DNA from 4 places in the Streptomyces sp. NPDC032822 genome. Region 3 is predicted to be linked to each of the others. Evidence: riboswitches for the same ligand, from Rfam matches in the RefSeq annotation. Region 3 holds a riboswitch; each other region holds the start of a gene.
What was found. A riboswitch is a leader RNA that binds a small molecule or an ion and turns the genes downstream of it on or off. The one in region 3 is predicted to bind cyclic di-AMP.
Positions count from the first base shown of each region.

Region 1 (5,666 bases), on a different contig from region 3:
CCGTACTCGAAGCTGATGGAGGAACGGATCGTCTTCCTGGGCGCGCCGATCGACAACGTCTCGGCGAACGACGTGATGGCCCAGTTCATGTACCTCGAACACCGGGATCCGGACCGGGACATCTCGCTGTACATCAACTCCCCCGGCGGCACGTTCAGCGCGATGTCGGCGATCTACGACACGCTCCAGTACGTCACCTGCGACGTGGAGACCGTCTGCCTGGGCCAGGCGGGCTCGTCGGCCGCGGTGCTGCTGGCCGCGGGGACGCCGGGCAAGCGGTTCGCGCTGCCGAGCGCGCGGATGGTGATCCATCAGCCCGCGCTCACCGAGCCGGTGCAGGGACAGGCCAGCGATCTCGCCATCCAGGCCGAGGAGCTGACCCGCACCCGGACCCGGCTGGAGGAGATGCTCGTGCGGCACACCGGGCGGACGCCGGAGCAGGTGCACACGGACATCGAGCGGGACAAGATCCTCACCGCGCCGGAGGCGGTGGAGTACGGACTGGTGGACGAGCTCATCCCCAGCCGCAAGGCCTCGCGCCGCACACCCGGCCGGGGGTGAGCCGCGCATGCTGCCGGACCTGCCGCCGCTGCCCGCCCTGACGCGCGCCGAGGGTGAGCTGATCGACCGTTATCTCGACGCGGTCGACCTGCTCGGCCGGATCAACCCGGCCCGGCACGGCGACACCTACAGCGGTCTGCGCGCCGCCCAGGCACTGGTGACGAAGGCGGCCGAGCTGCGGGACGCGCTGGCGCTGATGCACCGTCGGGGCGAGCGCGAGGTGCACGCCGACACGCTGGAGCGGGCGCTGCGCGTGCTGGACGGGGAGCGCCGCACGGCTCGCGTCACGCTGCCGCCGCGCTCCGACAGTTGACGCCCCGCACCACCGGTCCGGCCGCGCGGCCCTCCCGAAGACGCGTCCGGACCGGCGCCGAAACGGACCAAACGGCGTACCCCCTAATGGGGGAGACGCGCGTCCCTTTTCCCGCCCGTCAGGGTTGCGCAACATGCGGAGACCGAAGGCGGAATGAGTTGTTCCGGTGCTGGTCCGGGGGTGCTCGGGGCCCTCGACACCCCTTCGAACACCAGGACGTCCACCCGAACGGGTGAGTGGTGAGTAACAACACAAATCCCCGGTTCCGTTGGGATTTTCGGACAAGCGTGGGCCAAGATCCCTGACTGACGACAAGCCCCCGCCGCAGCGGCGGGGCGATCCGGGCGGACGCCGAGTCCTGCCGCCGCACGGATGACCGGTCGACAGAAGTGGATCGGCAGGAGTGGAGGACCCAAGCACGACGGGTCGCCGGGACGGTCACGCCATGACCGGGTCGAGCAGCCCTTGGGGTGAAGCCGCAGCAGCGGCCGGGCAACTTCGCCAGCCCGAATCCGACAGGTCATCCTTCACAGGCGGCTGACGAAGGGTTGCGCATGACTGCGCTCAATCGTGTCCCGTCGCTGATGGTCCGGGCCGGTACCGCCTCGGCCCTCACCATCGCCGCAGTGGGCGGCTCCATCGTGGTCCCGGGTGTCGCCTCCGACGCCGCGGCCGCCACGCCGGCGACGAAGGCACTCAAGATCGCGGCCTCCAAGAAGGGCTCCCCGTACAAGTACGGGGCCACCGGACCAAGCCGCTTCGACTGCTCCGGGCTCACGCTGTACTCGTTCAAGAAGGCGGGCAAGAAACTGCCCCGCACGGCGGCCCAGCAGTACAACAAGACACACCACATCTCCTCCAAGGGCCGCAAGGCCGGAGACCTGGTGTTCTTCCACTCGGGTTCGAGCGTCTACCACGTCGGCATCTACGCCGGGAAGGGCAAGATCTGGCACTCCCCGAAGACCGGGGACGTGGTACGACTGCAGAAGATCTGGACCAAGAGCGTCTGGTACGGCCGGGTCAAGTGACCCTCCTGGAGGGGGCGGCGGCGGTCCGACCCGCCGCCGCCCTCTTCGGGGCTTCACGCAGGGCGCGTCGCGGAGCCTGACGTACGGCCCGAAGCGCGCTACGGCTCCTGCTGCCCCGCAGCCGTCACCGGCTCGGCCGGCACGGTCCACGGGAGTTCGATGAAGACGGTCTTGCCGCCCTCGCGGGTGGGCCGGACCCTCAGCTTGCCGCCGCACTCCGCGGTCAGCCAGCGGATGATCACCATGCCCCGGCCGTTGTCCTGTTGGACGGCGGCCGGCAGTCGTTGGGGGAAGCGCGGGTGGCTGTCGGTCACACCGATGCGCAGGTGTTCGTCACGGTCGAGCTCGATGTCCACCGTGAAGGTGGGTGACTGCCCGAAGGTGTGCTGTACGGCGTTGGTGGCGAGTTCGGAGACGATGAGCCGGATGGTGTCGGCCGCCTCCGTGTCCCCCGCCAGACCCCACTCGGCCAGGGTGGTGAGCACGTAGGAGCGGGCGGCGGAGACCGAGACGGGATCGCTCGACAGAGTGACGGATGCTTCCAGGTGGTCTGCCATGGCGACGTCGTCCCTTTCCCACAGGACCGTAGTCCGACACGAAGGCGGAGGTTCGAGTACGGTCCCGGACTGGTGCTTCGCCGCCAGAGTGCCATTACCGGAGCGGTCACGGGTGGCGATCCACCAAGATATGCATATATCTGTCGCTCGAAGCGGTGAACCCTGCGACGGCAGACCGTATATGGGTACCTCGGTTGGAGTAAGGAGTAGCCCCATGCAGAACGGACCCGCGGTGCGCCGCCGGAAGCTGGGTGCCGAACTGCGTGCGCTGCGCACCGGTGCGGAGCTCACCAGCGGTGAGGCGGCCCGGATGGTGGGCTGGCACCAGTCGAAGGTGAGCCGGATCGAGACCGGCGCCAGCGGGGTGAAACCGGCCGACGTCCGGTTACTCCTGGACGCCTACGGGGTGCACGACCCCCAACTGCGGGAGCTGCTTCTGATGTTGGCCGGCTCCGACGAGGGCGGCGGCCGGAGCCACTGGTGGCACGCGTACCGGGGGGTGCTGCCGCCCACCTACCGGGACTTCATCAGCCTGGAGTCACAGGCCGGCGCGATGCGCACGCTGGAGACCTCGGTCGTGCCGGGGCTGCTGCAGACCCCCGAGTACGCCCGGGCGGTGACGAAGGCGGCGGTGGACGGGCTGGACGACGAGAAACTGGACGCCCTGGTGGAGGTGCGGCTGGCCCGGCAGCACGTACTGCGGGCGGATCCGCCGCTGGAACTGAGCGCCGTCCTGGACGAGGCCGTACTGCGCCGGGAGGTCGGCGGCCCGGACATCATGGCGCGTCAGCTGGCCCGGCTGGTCGACGCCGCGCATCTGCCCCAAGTGCGGCTCCAGGTGCTGCCGTTCACCGCCGGCGCGCACATCGGCATCACCGGGCCTTTCGTTATCTTCTCTTTTTCGCGCACATCTGATCTGGATGTGGTTGTTCTCGACCACTTGACGAGTAGCCTCTATCTCGAACGGAAAGAAGACCTCCAGGCCTACTCGGAGGCCTTCAACACCCTTCAGTTCCACGCCCTTTCGCCCGAGGACTCGTTGGACTACATCGCCGGAATAGGTGACGGCGCGTAAGGAGGCACCATGTCTGCACTGCCTCGGCACGTACCTTCCAGTACCGATCTGCACGGACTGCGGTGGCTGCGCAGCAGCTACAGCACCGGAGCGAACAACTGCGTCGAGACGGCCCGACTCGTGGCGGGCCGTACGACCGGACTCCTCGCCGTGCGCGACTCGAAGAACCCGGCCGGACCCGCGCTGCTCTTCTCCCCCGGGAGCTGGGCGGGTTTCACGGCCGCGGTGCACCGCATCCGAATCTGACCGTTCCCGCACCACCTGACCGTTCCCGCACCACCTGACCGTCTGCCCGCATCGAGCGACATCCGGCCGTGTCACGCCGACTCATGGTCGTGTTTCGCCGATCACCCGTACAGCGCGTCCGATCTGCCCGTCGGAGAGATCCGCACGGGCGGTCAGCCTCAGCCGGGAGATGCCGTCGGGCACGGAAGGAGGACGGAAGCAGCCCACGGCCAGCCCCTCCGCACGACAGTCGGCCGCCCAGCGCACGGCCCCCTCCGGGGACGGTGCGCGCACGGAGACGACCGCGGCGTCCGGACGTACCGCTTCCAGACCCGCGGCGCTCAGGCGTGCGTGCAGTTCGGCGGCGACCGTGCGCGCCCGGGCCGCCCGCTGCGGCTCGCGGCGCAGCAGCCGCACCGCCGCCAGGGCCGCCCCCGCCGCCGCGGGGGCGAGCCCGGTGTCGAAGATGAACGTCCGGGCCGCGTTGACGAGGTGGTCGATCACCCGGGCGGGGCCGAGGACGGCACCGCCCTGGCTGCCGAGCGACTTGGACAGCGTGACCGTCACGACGACGTCGTCGGCGCCCGCGAGCCCCGCCGCGTGCGGGGCACCCCGGCCGCCGTCGCCGAGGACGCCGAGGCCGTGGGCGTCGTCGACCACCAGACCCGCCCCGCGCTCCCGGCACACCTGGGCGAGCGCGGCCAGCGGGGCCGCGTCGCCGTCGACGGAGAAGACCGTGTCGGACACCACGACGGCGGGGCCCTCGTGGGTCCGCAGCGCCTTGCGCACGGCGTCCGGGTCGGCGTGCCCGACGACCTGGGTGCTCCCGCGGGCCAGCCGGCAGCCGTCGATCAGTGAGGCGTGGTTGCCGGCGTCGGAGACGATCAGCGAGCCGTGCGGGGCCAGCGCGGTGACGGCGGCGAGGTTGGCCGCGTAGCCCGAGGAGAAGACGAGGGCCGCCTCGAAGCCGCAGAAGTCGGCCAGCTCGCGTTCCAGCTCGTGGTGGAGTTCCGTGGTGCCGGTGACGAGCCGGGAGCCGGTCGAGCCGCCGCCCCAGGTCCGGGCGGCCCGCGCCGCGCCCTCGGTGACCTCCCGGTGCCGGGCCAGGCCCAGGTAGTCGTTGCTCGCCAGGTCCAGCAGCGGCGAGTCGGAGGGGCGGGGGCGCAGCGTCCGTACGAGGCCGGCGCGGCGGCGCAGCTCTGCCTGCTCGTCGATCCAGGCGAACGCCATCGGCACTCCAGGGCATGAGGGGGCGGTGCCCGCGTTTTGTAGGCAGTTCACAGACACTAGCGGGACGACCAGGCACCCAGGATGTGGCGATACCCACACGTCGAAGCGTCTCTGTTGTGCGAACTCTCCTTGGCCCGGAGCACCTGCGTAGGACAGGATCGGCTCTCATGGACCTGCTGAACACGCTGGTGGACAAGGGGCTGCGGCGCGAGCTGCCGACCCGCGAGGAGGCGCTGGCCGTCCTCGCCACTTCCGACGACGACCTGCTCGATGTGGTGGCCGCGGCCGGCAAGGTGCGCCGCCACTGGTTCGGCCGACGGGTGAAACTCAACTACCTCGTCAACCTCAAGTCGGGCCTGTGCCCGGAGGACTGCTCCTACTGCTCGCAGCGGCTCGGCTCCACCGCCGGCATCCTCAAGTACACCTGGCTCAAGCCCGAGCAGGCGTCCGAGGCGGCGGCGGCCGGGTTGGCGGGAGGCGCCAAACGGGTGTGCCTGGTGGCGTCCGGGCGCGGGCCGACCGACCGGGACGTGGACCGGGTCGCGGGCACCATCAAGGCGATCAAGGACGGGAACGAGGGCGTCGAGGTGTGCGCCTGCCTCGGTCTGCTCTCCGACGGCCAGGCGGAGCGGCTGCGCGAGGCCGGCGCCGACGCCTACAACCACAACCTGAACACG
Region 1 is NZ_JBVIOL010000003.1:606,290-611,955, forward strand. Features, by position in the region: gene ACZ5VD_RS11820 (ATP-dependent Clp protease proteolytic subunit) at 1-561, shown strand, start outside; gene ACZ5VD_RS11825 (hypothetical protein) at 569-874, shown strand; cyclic di-AMP (ydaO/yuaA leader) riboswitch at 1,292-1,425, shown strand; gene ACZ5VD_RS11830 (C40 family peptidase) at 1,429-1,902, shown strand; gene ACZ5VD_RS11835 (ATP-binding protein) at 2,001-2,459, opposite strand; gene ACZ5VD_RS11840 (helix-turn-helix domain-containing protein) at 2,674-3,534, shown strand; gene ACZ5VD_RS11845 (DUF397 domain-containing protein) at 3,544-3,780, shown strand; gene ACZ5VD_RS11850 (8-amino-7-oxononanoate synthase) at 3,862-4,989, opposite strand; gene bioB (biotin synthase BioB) at 5,157-5,666, shown strand, end outside.
Region 1: linked by a shared signal. The riboswitch ahead of ACZ5VD_RS11830 (C40 family peptidase) and the one ahead of ACZ5VD_RS07710 (M23 family metallopeptidase) in region 3 are both predicted to bind cyclic di-AMP.

Region 2 (5,666 bases), on a different contig from region 3:
ACCAGACCCGGGACCGCTACTGGCGTCACGGCAGCGTCTGCGAGGACTACGGCGCGATCCAGGCCGCCGTCCTCGCGGTGGGCGGCTGGCACGACCCGTACCGCGACACGGTCCTCCGGCTCGTCGAGCACCTGCCCTCCGACCGCGTCCGCGGCCTGATCGGCCCCTGGTCCCACCAGTACCCCGACCGCGGTCTGCCGCCGGGACCGGCGATCGGCTTCCTCCAGGAGACCCTGCGCTGGTGGGACCACTGGCTCAAGCCCGATTCGCGCGGCGCCTCGGGCACGGGTGACACCGGCGTCATGAACGAACCCCTGCTGCGCGCCTACCTCAGCGACTCCCACCCCCCGGCCACGGTCTACGACACCCTGCCCGGCCGCTGGGTCGGCGAGCCGGCCTGGCCCTCCCCCAACGTCGCGATGGTCGCGCACGCCCTGCAGGGCGCCCCCTCCCCGGTGCGCTCCCCGCAGCACACGGGCGTCGACGCCGGCCGCTTCTTCCCCTTCGGGAACGACGCCGACCTGCCGCCCGACCAGCGGGAGGAGGACGCGCGGTCGGTGAGCTTCGAGTTCGAAGTCCAGGAGGAGACCTGGGTGTTGGGGCGGCCCCGGGTGCGGCTCAGGCTGACCTCGGAGGTGACGCGCGGTCAGGTGATCGCCCGGGTCTGCGACGTGGCCCCGGACGGCTCCTCGACCCTGGTGACCCGGGGTGTGCTGAACCTGTCGGCGCGGCACGGGCGGGAGCAGGCCGTGCCGTGGGCGCCGGGCACGACGGAGGACGTCGAGTTCGAGCTGAACGGCATCGGGCACGTCTTCCCCGTCGGCCACCGCATCCGTCTCGCCGTCTCCTCCGCGTACTGGCCGTGGATCTGGCCGCAGCCCGGCTCGGCGGCGGGCTTCACCCTGGACCCGGCGGGCAGCCTGCTGGAGCTGCCCGTGCGCGGCCACGAGGTGGGGCAGGAGATCGTCTTCGAGGAGCCCGAGCAGGCCGAGCCGCTGGGGGTGACCGGCGGCGTGGCCGCTGCCGGAGGGAGCCCGGACACGCCGGACGAGCCGCGCCCCGAGCGGCTGGTCGTCCGCGACGTGGCCAAGGGCGAGTGGCGGCTGGAGGTCGATCCGCGCTACGGCGGCACCCGGGTGTACCCCGACGGCCTGGAGTTCGCCGAGGACGCGCTGGAGACGTACACGATCGACGAGCGGGACCCCCTGTCGGCCCGGACCCGCTCCGACTGGACGGTCCGGTTGCGCCGGCCGGAGCTGGGCTGGGACGCGACGGTCCGCACCCGGTCGGAGATCCGCTGTGACGAGACGGACTTCCTGACCACCAACGAGGTGGTCTGCACGGACGGCGGCGAGGTGGTCTTCCACCGGACGTGGGAGAAGCGGATCCCACGCACTGCCGGTTGACTCCGAGTTGGGAACATTGCCCGATTTGCCATGCTTGCGCATGTCCGTGAGTTGGGTCACTTCCAACCGCCTCCGCGCCCCCTTCGGCGCGTCCGCGTTCCCTTCCCGCCGGACCCCGCCCCGCCTTGCGCCGTGCGCCAGTTGAGTCTTGGCAACCGCAAAGGATCAAGCACCCCATACGCCTCAGACCAAGGTCAATAGGTGTGATGTGTGAATCCGCTACTTGTTTCGGACATGTGCTCTCGCATACGTTCCCGGCCTGTCGAGCGGACGCCTAATCCTGCCGCCGCTCGCGGACCACCCATCGACGACCATTCGCACGGCAGGAGCGGGGGACCCAGGTAAGTCGCCGCACCGGAGATCACGCCGGTACGGCTCGGGGTTAAGTCGTGCCGCCCACCCGGGCGGCACGGCCGGGCACCTCCCAGCCCGCACCCGACAGCTCACCTCGCAGGCGACGGAGAGGACATTTCGCCATGCCTGCTGCCGCTCAGCACCGTCGTTCCAGGACGACCCGCCTCACCCGCACCCTCGCCGTCGCCGTCACCGGCGCCGCCGTGCTCGCCCTCCCGGTGATCGGCGCGACCAGCGCGTCCGCCGCGACCCCGACCGTGACCACCGCCACCTCGCTGGGGTACTCCAACACCCTCGACGGCTGGATCCGGGCGTCCCTCCAGGTCATGGCGCAGAACGGCATTCCGGGCACGTACGACGGCATCTACCGCAACGTCATCCGGGAGTCCTCGGGCAACCCGTACGCCATCAACAACTGGGACTCCAACGCCGCCGCCGGCACCCCGTCCAAGGGTCTGCTCCAGACCATCGACCCCACCTTCCAGGCCTACCACGTGGCCGACACCTCGTGGGACCCGTACGACCCGGTCGCCAACATCACCGCCGCCTGCAACTACGCGGCGGCGCGGTACGGGTCGATCGACAACGTGTGGGGCGCGTACTAGAGATCCCGGGGGCCGACTCCCGGGGCGTGATCCCCGGGGCCGGTCAGAACTTCCCGTCCGGGAAGAGACGTTCGAGGACGACGGCGACGCCGTCGTCCTCGTTCGACAGGGTGACCTCGTCGGCCACGGACCGGAGTTCGGGATGGGCGTTGGCCATGGCGATGCCGTGGGCGGCCCAGTCGAACATGGGGATGTCGTTGGGCATGTCCCCGAAGGCGACGGTGTGCTGCGGGCCGAGACCGAGATGGTCGGCGGCCAGCGCCAGCCCCGTCGCCTTCGTGATGCCGCATGGCTGGAGTTCGACGGTCCCGGGCCCCGACATGGTGACCGTGGCCAGCGAGCCGATCACTCCGCGCGCCGTCGCCGCCAACTCGTCGTCGGACAGGTAGGGATGGCGCAGCAGCACCTTGCTGATGGGCTCGCGCCACAGGTCGTCGCGTCTTGCGACCCGGACCGCGGGCAGGGTCGGGTGGGGCATCAGATAGCCCGGCTCGATGAGGGTGAGCCCGTCCACGCCGTCCTGGTCGACGGCCGCGTACACCTGGCCGACCTCGGCCTCGATCTTGCCGAGCGCGGTCTCGGCCAGTTCCCTGTCCAGGGTGACCGACCAGAGCAGACGGTCCGCGCCGGCGTCGTACACCTGCGCGCCCTGCCCGCACACCGCGAGTCCCTCGCTGCCCAGGTCGTCGAGGAGTGGCCGCACTCTGGGCGCCGGGCGGCCGGTCACCACGAGATGCCGGGCACCGGCCGCCGTCACCCGCGCCAGTGCGGCGAGGGACCGGTCGGACAGCGTGTCGTCGCCTCGGAGCAGCGTTCCGTCCAGGTCGGTGGCGATGAGTGAATATGCGGTGGGTGCGGCCATGATCAGAGAATACGGATGGAACGCCCCGCCGACTCGACGCGAACCGGACGGCTACAGCATTCACATGCATTGACGTCTGCTCCGGTTGCGAACATCCGTTCCGGTCACGGCAGTCGGTGCGTTCACCGCCGTCGGTGCGTTCACGCGGACTCCCGCACCACCAGTTCCGTCGGCAGGATCACCCCGGCCGTGTCCTCGCCGGCGATCTGGGCGAGCAGCATGCGGACCATCTCGGCGCTGATGCGCTCGTAGGGCTGTCGCATGGTGGTGAGGGCCGGGGTGACGGCGGTGGCCGCGGCCGAGTCGTCGAAACCGCCGACAGCGATGTCATCGGGGACCGAACGGCCGCACTGGTGCAGGGCGTTGACGACTCCCTGGGCCATCAGGTCGGAGGCGACGAACACCGCGTCCAGGTCGGGGGCCCGGTCGAGCAGCCGGTGCGCGGCCTGTTCGCCGCCGGCACGGCGGTAGTCGCCCTCGGCGACCAGTGCCGGGTCGTAGGGCAGGCCCGCCTCGGCGAGGACCTCGCGGTAGCCGGCCAGCCGGTCGGTGCCGCCGGGGGTGTCCAGCGGGCCGGTGATCATGCCGATGCGGCGGCGGCCGGTGTCGAGGAGGTGGCGGACCATCTCCCGGGCGCCGTCACGGTCGTCGGCCGCCACGTAGCTCACCTTGGAGCCGAGCCCCATCGGCTTGCCGCAGGCCACCAACGGCATTCCGGCGGCGCGCAGTTCGGCGGCGACCGGGTCCCCGCTGTGGCTGGAGACCAGCAGCACGCCGTCGACATGGCCCGAGGTGATGTAACGGGTCAGCCGGCGCCGGTCGTCGTCGGTCGCGGCCAGCATCAGCAGCAGCGGGATGTCGTGCCGGGCGAGGTGCTCGGTGCATCCGCGCAGCAGGACGTTGAAGTTGGGGTCCTCGAAGAACTTCTCCTGCGGCTCGGTCAGGAGGAACGCCACCGAGTCCGAGCGGCCCGTACTCAGGCTGCGGGCATGCCGGTTGACCACGTATCCGGTCTTCCTGACGGCGGCCTCGACGGCCCGCCGGGCGGCCGGCGAGACGTAGTGGCCGCCGTTCAGGAAGCGGGAGACGGTACCCCGCGACACACCCGCCTCCCGGGCCACGTCGTGGATGGTGGGCGGCTTGCGGCGGCCGTTCGCGCTGGTGGTCATGTTCCTCGTTCGGGGCGGGGTTTGCTGCGGGCGGCCGACTGCTCAGGCCTTGACCGAGCCGCTCAGCAGGTCCAGGGACCAGAACCGCTGGATCACCAGGAAGAGCGCGATCAGCGGGAGGATCGCCAGCAGACATCCGGTGATGACCAGGGTGTAGAGGGCGGGCTGCGAGGCGCCCTGGGCGAGCAGCGTGTAGAGCCCGAGGGTGAGCGGGAACTTGGTGTCGTCGGCCAGCATCACGTACGGCAGCAGGAAGTTGTTCCAGATGCCGACGAACTGGAAGAGGAACACCGTGATCAGGCCCGGCATCATCATCGGTACGGCGATCCGCGAGAAGATCCGCCACTCGCTCGCCCCGTCCATGCGGGCTGCCTCCATGAGTTCGGTGGGCACCGAGGCCGCCGCGTAGATGCGGACCAGGTAGACGCCGTACGGGGAGAGGATCGACGGCAGCAGCATCGACCAGTACGAGTCGGCCATGCCCGTCTTCGACAGCAGCAGGTACTGCGGGACGGCCAGCACGATGCTCGGCACGAGGACGCCCGCGAGGATCATCTTGAAGATGGCCTCGCGTCCGCGGAACACGAACCGGCCGAGCGCGTAGCCGCCGCCGGCGGAGACCGCGGTGGACAGCAGGGCGCCGAAGCCCGCGTAGAACGCGGAGTTGGCCATCCACTGCCAGTAGATGCCGTCCCGGTAGTCGGTCAGGTCGCTCAGGTTGCCGAGGAGTCCGGTGCCGGGGGCGAAGGTGAAGGTGGAGAACAGCTCCGACCGGTCCTTGGTGGCCGCGACGACCACCCAGGCGATGGGGACCAGGCAGTACAGGGCACCGAGGATCAGCACGAGGGTGGGGATCCAGGCGGTGCGCCGCACACGGCTCGCGGCGGGGGACGTGTCGGCGGTGAGGGTGAGGGGGGTCATGCCCGGTCCTCCCGGGTGTAGCGGTCGGAGACGCGCAGCAGGCTGAAGGAGAGGAGATAGGTGGCCAGGGCCAGCACGACCGCCGTGGCGGAGGCGCCGTAGATGTCGGACTGCAGGAAGGCCGTGTCGTAGATGGCCATCAACGGGCTCCAGCCGCTGGGCAGTCCGTTGGTCAGCGGCTTCAGGGCCATCGGTTCGGTGAAGACCTGGAGGGTGGCGATCACCGAGAAGAAGAAGGTGAGGACCAGCGAGGGCATCACGATCGGGATCTTGATCTTCAGGGCGATGTGCAGGTCGGAGGCGCCGTCGATGCGGGCCGCCTCGTAGATCTCCTGCGGGATCGCCTTGA
Region 2 is NZ_JBVIOL010000010.1:116,259-121,924, reverse strand. Features, by position in the region: gene ACZ5VD_RS27235 (CocE/NonD family hydrolase) at 1-1,406, shown strand, start outside; cyclic di-AMP (ydaO/yuaA leader) riboswitch at 1,705-1,878, shown strand; gene ACZ5VD_RS27230 (transglycosylase SLT domain-containing protein) at 1,883-2,365, shown strand; gene ACZ5VD_RS27225 (HAD family hydrolase) at 2,409-3,227, opposite strand; gene ACZ5VD_RS27220 (LacI family DNA-binding transcriptional regulator) at 3,368-4,396, opposite strand; gene ACZ5VD_RS27215 (carbohydrate ABC transporter permease) at 4,439-5,317, opposite strand; gene ACZ5VD_RS27210 (carbohydrate ABC transporter permease) at 5,314-5,666, opposite strand, start outside.
Region 2: linked by a shared signal. The riboswitch ahead of ACZ5VD_RS27230 (transglycosylase SLT domain-containing protein) and the one ahead of ACZ5VD_RS07710 (M23 family metallopeptidase) in region 3 are both predicted to bind cyclic di-AMP.

Region 3 (5,666 bases):
CGCCGGCCAGTCCGCCCACCGAGGTGGTTCCTCCGGTGGCGCCGCAGCTCCGCGCCCTGCGCCGCCGCGCCGCCCTCACCCTGGAGGCCGCGGCCCGCGCCGCCGGACTGTCGCCCGCCCATCTCTCCCGTCTGGAGACCGGGCAGCGCCAGCCCTCGCTGCCGATGCTGCTCGGCCTCGCCCGCATCTACGGTACGACGGTCTCGGACCTGCTCGGCGAGACCGTCGCCGACCGGGACGCCGTCGTGCGCGCCGCCGACATGGAGCCCACCGCCGCGGGCGGCTGGGCCTACTGGCAGGCCGGCGCGTCCGGCCGCGGTATGCAGGCCCTGCGCGTCCATGTGCCCCACGGCTCCCAGGGCGACATCGTGCGCGTGCACCCCGGCGAGGAGTGGCTGTACGTCCTCACGGGCCGACTGCGCCTGCGCCTCGGGGACAGCACGCATCTGCTCGCGGCGGGCGACAGCGCGCACTTCGACTCGCTGACCCCGCACCGCATCGTCGCCCAGGACCACGGCGGCGTCGACCTGCTGTTCGTCCACACCCTGCTGCAGAGCCCCACGGCCGCCCTGTGCCTGGGCCCCACCCCTGGAGAGACACCATGAGCAACATGGAGGAGAAGTTCCCCCGCTCCCTGTGGGTGCGGCTGATCATCTACCTGGCGGTGGGGCACCTCTTCGCGGCCTTCATCTACCTGCTGTTCGCACTGGGGGCCGACAGCAGGTGACCGGTCAGTCGAGCAGGCGCTCCCGCAGCCGCTCCCGGACCTCCGGGGTGAGCCCGAGGCCCTGCTCCAGGTAGGCATCGACGCTGCCCCACTGCTCCTCGATGGTGTCGAAGGCCGCCGTCAGGTACTCGGCGCGGGCGTCGAACAGCGGGCTGAGCAGTTCCATCACCTCGGGGGAGTAGGCCGAGGCGGAGGTGGAGCTGCGGCGCACCTTGTAGCGGCGGTGCTTGGCGTTCGACTCCAGGTAGTCGGCCACGATCGCCTCCCGCTCCACCCCGAGGGCCAGCAGCGTCACGGCTATCGACAGGCCGGCGCGGTCCTTGCCGGCCGCGCAGTGCATCAGGGCCGGGACGCTGTCCTCGGCGAGCGAGTGCAGCACCCGGGAGTGCTCGGCGGTGCGGTCCTTGATGATCGAGCGGTACGACGCGCTCATCCGGTTCGCGCCCTTGCCGTCGGACAGCAGCTCCCGCAGCTGGTCGAGGTCGCCGTCGCGGACCATCTTCCAGAACTCGGCCCCGTCGGCCGGGTCGGACAGGGGCAGGTTCAGGTTGCGCACACCCGGCAGCTCGACGTCCGGCCCTTCCAGCTTCTGGTCCGAGGCGTTGCGGAAGTCGAAGACCGTGTGCAGGCCCAGCGAGGCGAGGAACGCGGAGTCCTCCTCGGTCGCGTGCGCGAGGTGACCGCTGCGGAACAGCACTCCGTGCCGTACCCGCCGTCCGTCCACCGTGGGCAGCCCGCCCACGTCCCGGAAGTTGCGCACTCCGGCCAGATCGGGCTCGGTCGACGGAACCTGCTGCGTCACGAGGGCTCCTCCCCTTCGGTCCCGTCGGCGCGGCTCGGCGGCGGGCACGCCCACGACGATACGACATGCGTTCCTGGGGCAATGAGTTGTCCACAGACGTTGCACCAGGGCTGCGCTGACCTCGATGATGTTCGTGATTGAGTGCACCTGTTCATGTCTGTTCGCATCTGTGAGGTACCCCATGCTGGAGATCGCCGAGAACGGCCGTACGTGGCTGCTGTCCGGGCCGGGCAGCAGCTACGCCGTCCATCTCACCGACGACGACGAGCTCCTGCATCTGCACTGGGGGCCCCGCATCGCCCTCGCCGACGCCGAGGCGCTCGCCGTCCGTCCGCTGCCCGACTACTGGGCCTTCGAATCCCCTCTCGACGGCCGCGAGGAGTACCCCGTCGAGGGCGGCCCCCGCTTCGTACGGCCCGCCCTGTCGGTGCGCACGGAGGAGGGACGCGGCACCGAGTGGACCTTCGAGACGCACGAGAGGGGCGCGGACGACGAGCTGCGCCTGCGGTTCCGGGACGGCTCGCTGACGATCACGCTGCACTACCGGATGCGCGCCGCCACGGACGTCGTGGAGCGCTGGGTGACCCTGGACAACGACGGGCCCGTCGTGGAGCTGCTGCGCGCCGACTCCGCCGTCTGGACCTTGCCCGACCGCGAGGGCTGGCGGCTGTCCCAGCTGCACGGCCGCTGGGCCGCCGAGTCCCGGCTCACCAGCTCCTCCCTCACCTACGGTGAGAAGGTCATCGGCAGCCGGCGCGGCCACACCGGACACCAGCACCTGCCCTGGGTCGCCCTGGACACCGACGCGACCGAGGAGCGCGGCGAGGTCTACGGCTGCGCCCTCGGCTGGTCCGGCTCCTGGCGCATCGCCGTCGCCCAACTCCCGGACACGCGCGTACAGATCACCGGTGGGGCCGGCCACGACGAGTCCGGGCTGCTCCGGCTGGCGGCGGGGGAGTCCTTCACGACGCCCGTCTTCGCCGGCCTGTGGAGCGACGCCGGCTTCGGCGGGGCCAGCCGCGCCTGGCACGCCTACCAGCGCGCGTACGTCATCCCGGACGCGGACCAGGACCGGCCGGTGCTGTTCAACTCCTGGGAGGCCACGGAGTTCGACATCTCCGAGGAGCAGCAGGGCGTGCTGGCGCGGCGGGCCGCGGCGATCGGCGTCGAACTGTTCGTCGTCGACGACGGCTGGTTCGGGACCCGCACCAGTGACCGCGCCGGCCTCGGCGACTGGAAGCCCAACCCGGACCGCTTCCCCGGCGGGCTCAAGCCGCTCGCCGACTCCGTGCAGGCGCTCGGCATGCGGTTCGGCATCTGGGTGGAGCCCGAGATGGTCAACCCGGACAGCGACTTGTACCGCGCCCATCCGGACTGGGTGCAGTACCAGCCGGGACGAAAGCGGACGGAACTCCGCAATCAGCTCGTACTGAATCTCGCGCGCGAGGATGTCCAGGAGTACCTCTGGGAGCAGCTCCACGAACTGCTCTCCAGTGCCCCGATCGACTATGTGAAGTGGGACTTCAACCGCTGCTTCACCGACGCGGGCTGGCCCGGCGAGCCCTACCCCCAGCGCCTCTGGGTCGATCATGTGCACGCCCTGTACCGCCTGTTGGACCGGCTGCGGGCCGCCCACCCGGGCGTCGCCTTCGAGTCCTGCTCGGGTGGCGGCGGGCGGATCGACCTCGGGGTGATGAGCCGTACGGACCAGGTGTGGACCTCCGACAACACCGACCCGCTCGACCGGCTCGCCATCCAGCACGGCTTCACCCAGATCCACCCCGCCCGGGCCATGGCCGCCTGGGTCACCGACAGCCCCAATACCCAGCTCAACGGCCGGGTCAGCTCGCTGCGGTTCCGTTTTGTGAGCGCCATGGCCGGGGTGCTCGGGGTGGGCGGGGATCTCGCCGAGTGGACCGAGGAGGAGCTCGCCGAGGCGCGCGAGTGGGTGGATCTCTACAAGGAGATCCGGCCTCTCGTGCAGCGTGGCGACCTCTACCGGCTGCGGCCTCCGACGGGCGGGTCGAGCGCCGTGCAGTACGTGCTCGGCGACGAGACCGTCGTCCTCGCCTGGCTCCAGGCGCAGCACTACGGCGAGCCCGTGCCGGCGCTGCGGCTGCGGGGGCTCGACCCGGCGGCGTCGTATGAATGCCGCGAAACGGGCGAAGTTCACCGAGGTGCCGTTCTGCTGCATCACGGACTGCGGACGGGGCTGCGCGGTGACCTCGATGCGACGGTTCTCCGGCTGCGTCGTATCTAGGGCTTCTGCCCGAATTCCACACCTTCGCTCCAACTCCTTCTGGAATAAAGGAACCTGTGAATGTGCCACGTGAGGAGCGTCATATTCGTGACCGTGTGTCGCTCGTCATGTGCACGTAATCGGTGCCGTTTTCAAGGGAGTTTGACCGTGGCGGTCACCCTGTAATGCACACAGGGTGACCGGGAATTCTCTCAGGCGGCCGACAGGTGGCCATGCACAGGGAACCACTTACTTGTCCCTTTGCGTCTCGGTCGCTTACGTTCGCCCCGATCCGGACGGACGCCCAATCCTGCCGCCGCCCGGAGACCGCTCACACTCACCCGTCCTTGGCAGGAGCGGGGGACCCACAGGTACAACCGCCTGTTCCGGTCTCCGGAACGGCTAGGGGTTAAGCCGTACTTCGGTACGGCCGGGCATCTCCAGTCCGCACCCGACAGCTCACCTCGCAGGCGCCGGAGAGGAATTCGTCATGCCCGCGAAGGGTAAGCACCGCCGCCCGAAGTCCCAGCGCTTCACCCGTTCCATAGCCGTCGCCGGAACCGGTGGCGCCGCACTCGCCCTGCCGCTTCTCGGTGCCACCGGCGCGCATGCCGCCACCCCGCAGTCCGTCTCGGAAAAGGCCGTCGACTCGTCCGTTCCGACCACCGTGAAGAAGGTGGCCGAAAAGGCGACGGCCGAAAAGAAGGAGACCGCGCGGACCTCCGGCGCGAAGACCTACTCCGTGCGAGCCGGTGACTATCTCTCGAAGATCGCGGACGAGGAGAACGTCACCGGTGGCTGGCAGAAGCTCTACTCCGACAACCGGCAGGCCGTCGGCGACGACCCGTCGCTGATCCACCCCGGGCTGAAGCTCACGCTCGGCAAGAAGGCCACCACGGGCACCTCCCCGTCCTCCTCCGGCTCCTCGTCGAAGTCGTCTTCTTCATCTTCTTCGTCGGGTTCATCTGATGCGTCCGCCTCGTCGAAGACCGAGTCGGCCACGCAGAGCGCCGACAACGGCAGCTCCAGCGGCTTCACCCTCCCGGTGAGCGGAGCCTCCGTCGGAACCGCCTACCGCGTGTCCGGCAGCATGTGGTCCAGCGGCTACCACACCGGTGTCGACTTCGTCGTCCCGACCGGCACCGCCCTCAAGGCCGTCGGCGCGGGCACGGTCGTCTCCGCGGGCTGGGGCGGCGCATACGGCAACCAGGTCGTCGTCAGGCTCGCCGACGGCTACTACGCCCAGTACGCGCACCTCTCCTCGCTCTCCGTCTCCAGCGGTCAGACCGTGACCGAGGGGCAGCAGCTCGGCCTCTCCGGTGCGACCGGCAACGTGACCGGCCCGCACCTGCACTTCGAGATCCGCACCACGCCGGACTACGGCTCGGACGTGGACCCGGTGGCCTACCTCCGCGCGAAGGGCGTCGCCGTCGGCTGACACCCTCCCCGCGCCCCAGGCGCCCCGCAAGCCACCGAAGGCCGGACCCCGATCCCCGGGTCCGGCCTTCGGTGTGTGCCCCTCCGGCACCTTCGCCCTCGCTCGCTCATGATCACTTCATTGCGGTCGTGTGGCAGGGGTGCTCCGAGGGTCGACAGCGGGGGGAGGGTGGGGACACAGTGAACTCCGCAGTGGCGCAAGCGCTTTCTATGCCCTTTGGAGGTCACCGTGCCCCGCGCCGTCCTGAAGGCCGCCGCCGTCGCGATCGTCGGCGTGCTCGTCGGTGGGCCGCCTCCCGCCTTCGCGTCCGCCGATCCGTACACCGTTCGCCCCGACGACCGGCGCCTCGCGTACGAGGGTCACTGGAGCCGGAGCGCCGAGGCGGCCGTCACGGTCAACTCGGGCTCACGACTGCGCTTCCGTTTCACCGGCTCGGGTGTCCACGCCCGGTTCGACGTCT
Region 3 is NZ_JBVIOL010000002.1:461,238-466,903, reverse strand. Features, by position in the region: gene ACZ5VD_RS07730 (helix-turn-helix domain-containing protein) at 1-605, shown strand, start outside; gene ACZ5VD_RS07725 (DUF6126 family protein) at 602-727, shown strand; gene ACZ5VD_RS07720 (tyrosine-protein phosphatase) at 732-1,529, opposite strand; gene ACZ5VD_RS07715 (alpha-galactosidase) at 1,711-3,789, shown strand; cyclic di-AMP (ydaO/yuaA leader) riboswitch at 4,097-4,256, shown strand; gene ACZ5VD_RS07710 (M23 family metallopeptidase) at 4,259-5,206, shown strand; gene ACZ5VD_RS07705 (GDSL-type esterase/lipase family protein) at 5,435-5,666, shown strand, end outside.

Region 4 (5,666 bases), on a different contig from region 3:
TGTCGCCGTTCGCGCACCCCCTCTTCACGGTGCTCACGGGCATCGGCTTCGGCATCTCCGCGCTCTCGGCGGAACGCCACCACGTGCGACGCGTCGTGCTGCCCCTGTCCGGGCTGCTGCTCGCGATGGGCATGCACGCGATCTGGAACGGCTCGTCGACCTTCGGCGAGTACGGGTTCCTCGCCGTCTACTCGGCGTTCATGGTGCCCGCGTTCGGGCTGCTGACCTGGCTGGTGATCTGGACCAGGCAGCGGGAACTGAAGACCGTACGGGAGGAGTTGCCCGCGTACACGGCGGCGGGCTGGCTGACGCCGGCCGAGCCGTACGCGCTCGGCTCGATGCGGGCCCGGCGAGTGGCCCGCCAGCACGCCCGGCGGCACTTCGGGCGGGCGGCGGGGCGGGCGGTGGCGCAGTACGAGGCGTACGCGACATCGCTGGCGTTCCTGCGACACCGGGGCCGACTGGGCCGGGCGGACGCCGACTTCCTGGTCCGGGAACGGGAGTTGCTGGCGGAGCTGTGGTGGCGGCGGGAGGTGGCACGTCCGGCGCTGGACCACGCGGCCCGGGCGACGGCACCCCCGGTGGCCGTGGCCGCGCCGCCCTGGCCGGTGTACGGGGTGTACGGCTACCCGGCGACGACACCGGCGTACCCGACAGCAACGCCGTACCCCTACAACCCGTACCGGACCTGACCGAAAACCTCAGGCACAAAAGACATGACCACCATGAAATGCACGAAAGACCGGCGGCCCTGACACCGGGGGGATGATGTCAGGGCCGCCGGGCACAGAGGGGCCGACCCTGGCCCCCCTTCCCAACCTTGGACTACCTCAGGGGTTGAGCCCCTTGCTGCGCAGCCACGCCATCGGGTCGATGCCCGACGAGTCGCTGCTGCCGGCGTGGACCTCAAGGTGCAGGTGCGCACCGGTCACGTTCCCCGTGGCGCCCACGCGGCCGATCACGTCACCGGTGGCGACCTTCTGGCCGACACTGACGCTGATCGACGACTGGTGGGCGAACCAGAGCTCGGTGCCGTCGTCGAGGGTGAGGACGGTCTTGTAGCCGTACGACCCGTCCCAGCCGGCCTGCGTGATCGTGCCGGAGTGCACGGCCTTGATGAGGGTACCCGTGGGCGCGGCGAAGTCGAGGCCCGTGTGGTAGCCGGAGGACCACAGGGAGCCGGCCTGACCGAAGGTGGAGGTGATCGTGTACGACGAGGTCGGCAGGGTGAACTGCTTGGCCAGCTGGACCAGGCGCGCGGCCTCGGCCTTCTTGTCGGCCTCTTCCTTCGCCTTCTTCTTCGCGGCGGCGGCCTTGTCCTTGGCCGCCTTCTCCGCCTTGGCGACCGCCTCGGCGGCCTGCTTCTCGGCGGCGGCAGCGGCCTGGGCGGCGGCCTTGGTCTCGGCCTGGTCCTGCTGCTGCTCGGCCTGGGCCATGATCCGGGCGCGCAGCACCTCGCCAGCGTCGGATCCGCTCTCCTCGGTATCGGCGGAGACCGTGCCGACGCTGCTGAGCGCGGTGGTGTCCTCGGCGGAGCCCGAGTCGTCGGAGATCAGGGAGCCCACGTTGGGCAGGTCGGGGATGGAGATCGACACCGGCGGCTTGCCGGTCTGCGCGCTGGCCATGCCGCCCGCGCCGACTGCGGCTATGACACCGACGCCGAGGACGGTGGAGCTGCGGGCGAGACCGCCACGCTGCTTGGCCACGCGGTGCCGGCCACGAACGGGGCGGAGGGACTCCTCGGTGGGATTCCACTCCGTCCAGGGGCCCTCGTCGGTGCGATAGGTGCCGTAGCCGAAGGTCTCGCTGTCACGCTGGCCCGGCACGAACGGGGCTTCTGGGGCAGGCGGGTTGGACGCCACGTGGGCGTGCTCCTTTCCTTCCTTCTCGCCTACCGGGTTAGCTGACGGGTTCGGAGCAGGAAGGTCTCCTACGCGCGTATACCGGCCGTGGTTCCACGGTGGCATCCGCGCGATTCACCCCAAGTAGTGGTTCCCCGGTTCCTTGCAGGATTCGGCGCGTGAGCACGGAGCCGTCTCTTGTGACGGCTGGGACGACCGCGCTGCGTTATCGAACGTTAATAGACCCGGGGCCTCGATTCCAAGCTGTTCCACTTGATCATTAAGCTTTCCGCCGGGAACTTACGGCCCATGACCGGCGAAAAACGGGCGAGTTGACCGAACCTCAGCACCTTCACAGCGATTGACAGGATGTCAGCTGCGATGCGGAGGGCACTCACCCGGTCACCTTCCGTCATTCCAACGGGAGAGCCGGACACACCAAAGGCCGGAACCCATTTCTGGATTCCGGCCTTTGGCCTTCAGTAGCGGGGACAGGATTTGAACCTGCGACCTCTGGGTTATGAGCCCAGCGAGCTACCGAGCTGCTCCACCCCGCGTCGTTGTGACTCCAGTGTACGCCATTCGCGGGACGTCGTTCACCACGGTGTCAGCCACCCGGATTGCCGGCGTGCGTGAGCGTCTCCCAGGACACGAACAGGTCGTCGGTACCGGCGGGCCGGTGTTCCTCGGCGAGCTTGTGCGCGACCGGGACATCGACGTCGAGCCGGTCCTCCAGGTGGTTGAGGGCGACCTCCAGGTCCGGTCCCATCGTCCGCTCCACCTTCCCGCCGCACAGCCAGAGGGGCGCGGACTCGCCGGCCTGGTAACGGGAGTGGAAGTCGAGGGTCACCGCCAGCCGGTCCTTGACCTCGCCGTACAGGTCGACGCCCTGGTGCCAGGCGGTCTCGGCGACGTGGGCGGTGGCGGCGATCGAGTAGCCGACGTGCTTGAAGTTGCGGCAGGTCTCCTGGGAGATGCCGTCCTTGTACGTCGCCTGCCCGAACCAGTAGGCCGTCAGCTTCTGCGCGTTGTCGTTGCTCGAACCGGGCGGGGTGAGTGGGACGCCGCCGTCCTTCTCCAGGTAGAAGTAGGCGGGTACGCGCTCCCGGAAGCGTTCCAGGGCGTGGCCGAAGGCCGCGTGGTCGTCGAGGAAGACGGCGATGCCGATGGCCGCGTCCGTCATCACGAGGTCCCAGTTGCCGTTGAAGTCCGGGACCTTCTTGGTGACTTCGGGCAGATAGACGTTCCGCAGCATTCCCTCGAACCGCCGTACCCGGTCCGCCGGCCACCCGCCCCCCGGCGTGTGCCGCACGATCTCGGCGGCCCGCGCCCAGGTCGCCCCGGCCCAGCCCGTCTGCAGCCCGGCGTTCTCCTCCGTGTGCCGTCTCATCGTCGCGGACCAGGCGTCCATGATCTCCCTGGCCTTCACCGCGTGCTGCGGCTTGCCGGTGACGCTGAACAGCAGGGCCTGCGTGTACGCGGCGATGGCGTCCTCGCGCTCCTCCACGCAGCCGTGCCCGGCCTTGTCGCCGGCGGGGCAGGCGACGGTGGCGTACGGCTGGGCCCGGTACTTGTACGCCCCGTACTTGCTGTCCCGCATGCCCAGGTACGCCTTCAGCCACGGCTGCTTCCCCGCGGTCACGTTCTCCCGTACGACGTCCAGCTGTGCCTTGCTCACGAGCACGCCGGGGTGGGTGAACGCGGCGTCGGGGGGCAGGGCCCTGGCCATCGTGCGGGTACCCGTGTCGGTTGCTCCGCAGGACGCGAGAAGTCCCGTGAGCAGGGTCACGGAAAGGAGCGTCACCGTACGTCTGCGGGCAGACCTCATTGCCACCTCCGCGGGGGTCGTGTCGGACCGGGTCCTTTCGCAGGGTGACCTGCCCCACCCCGAACCCGCAGCATCTGTTGAGCCAATCGGCCCCCGCGCCGAGCCCCGTACCCCACCCACCTCGACCACCCAACAAGCCCCCACCCCTGGAGGCTCCACCCCCAGACCCCCAAGCCCCCGCCCACCCACCACCCGACTCGGCAGGCCGAGAAGTCGCCGTCGCCCCGACCCGATCGGTCGAGAAGTGGCCGTCGCCCCGACCCGGTAGACCGAGAAGTCGCCGTCGCCCCGACCCGGCCGGTCGAGAAGTGGCCCTCGCCCCGACCCGGTCGGTCGAGAAGTGACTGTCGTCATGACTCAGTCGGTCGAGAGATGGCCGTCGGCCCGGCATCGATGATCGGGAGGCGGGGGGGCGTAGTCCATTGTCTCGATGGGGCGTCAGGGGCGTACGGCGAGAAGGGGACGTGTCGGGGGGTGTTCGCCCGCAGGGGCGGCGCGGGAGGTGCCGGTTCCCTTTTGAGGAACGGATTCCGCGCCGTTCCGAGGACGGACACCCCCCGGCGCGGCCCCGACCCCACCCCACCCCACCCCACCCCACCCCAACGGAAACCGTCAGCGCAGCAGATGGCGGTTGGGGGCCTTCGCCTGGGTCGCGTGTTCCGGGAGTACGACGACCTGCACGCCCGCCGCCGTCAGCAGACCGTTCCCGTCGGCGTCCGAGACGAACGTGTCGGGCTCGCGCCACGCCGTCACGACCCGGCGTACGCCCGCGGACAGGATGAGCCGGGCGCAGGACGCGGGGCGGGACGCGCGGTGGGCGCAGGGTTCCAGGCTGCTGTAGACCGTGGCGGAGGCCAGCCGCCGGTCGTCCGGCGCGATCTTCGCAAGGGCCGCCTCCTCGGCGTGGACGACAGGGTCGTCCCCCTCCCGGGAGTGGCCGCGGGCCAGCTCGGTGCCGTCGGCCGCCACGACCACCGCGCCCACGCTGAAGGCCGTGGCCGAGGGCGGACACGCGGCGGCCAGTTCACAGGCGAGCGCCAGCCAGCGGTGATCGGCGGCGGAGGCCGCGCCACCGACACCGGGCGCCGTGGGTTCGTAGCGCATCAGGACGACGTCGCCGATCTGCCGGGTCTCGACCAGCCGGAGGCGTCCCCCCTGGTAGGGGCCAGGCCCGAAGAGCCGGGGCGCGTCCTCGTCCCCCACGAACAGCGGGGCCAGCACCAGCTGAAGCTCGTCGGCGAGCCCCTGCCGGAGCAACTGGGTGTGGATCCGCCCGCCGCCCTCGACCATCAAGCGCCGCACCCCGCGGACCTCGTGCAGGTGCTCCAGCAGCCGGCCCCAGTCGACCTCGCCCCCCAGCGGGACCACATCCGCCGCCAGCCCCAGCGCCCGCGCCCGCTCGGCCCCCTTGTCCGTCGTGTAGACGACCTTCTCGCCCCCCGTGTGCCAGAAGTTCGCCGCCGGATCCAGGTCTCCCGACCCGCTGACCGTGACCTTGAGCGGGTACTCCGGCCTGCCCCCGGCCACCCGCCCCGCCCGCCGCTCCGCCGAGTTGACGAGCAGCCGCGGGTTGTCGGCCCGGATGGTCCCCGCCCCGACGAGGATCGCGTCGACGGACGCCCGCACCTCGTCGACCCGGTCGAAGTCGGCCGGGCCGGACAGGAGCAGGCGCTCGGGGCCGGTGTCGTCCAGGTAGCCGTCGAGGGAGACGGCGGCGGAGAGGAGAACGTACGGGTGGGGCATCGGTGCGATCCCTCTCTTGGTTCAAGTTTGAAACAAACCTACACTGGGGGCATGACGACTCGCTGGCTCACGCCGAAGGAGCAGCGCGCCTGGCGCGCGTACATCGCCGCGACGCAGCTCCTGGAGGACGCGATCGACCGGCAGCTCCAGCAGGAGGCCGGCATGCCGCACCTCTACTACTCCATCCTCGCCTACCTCTCCGAGGTCCCCGAGCGGCGGCTGCGGATGACCGACCTCGCGGAGAAGCTGAAGAT
Region 4 is NZ_JBVIOL010000004.1:20,761-26,426, forward strand. Features, by position in the region: gene ACZ5VD_RS12505 (PrsW family intramembrane metalloprotease) at 1-692, shown strand, start outside; gene ACZ5VD_RS12510 (M23 family metallopeptidase) at 831-1,862, opposite strand; cyclic di-AMP (ydaO/yuaA leader) riboswitch at 1,874-2,029, opposite strand; tRNA gene ACZ5VD_RS12515 (tRNA-Met) at 2,325-2,398, opposite strand; gene ACZ5VD_RS12520 (alginate lyase family protein) at 2,449-3,669, opposite strand; gene ACZ5VD_RS12525 (dihydrofolate reductase family protein) at 4,282-5,412, opposite strand; gene ACZ5VD_RS12530 (MarR family winged helix-turn-helix transcriptional regulator) at 5,464-5,666, shown strand, end outside.
Region 4: linked by a shared signal. The riboswitch ahead of ACZ5VD_RS12510 (M23 family metallopeptidase) and the one ahead of ACZ5VD_RS07710 (M23 family metallopeptidase) in region 3 are both predicted to bind cyclic di-AMP.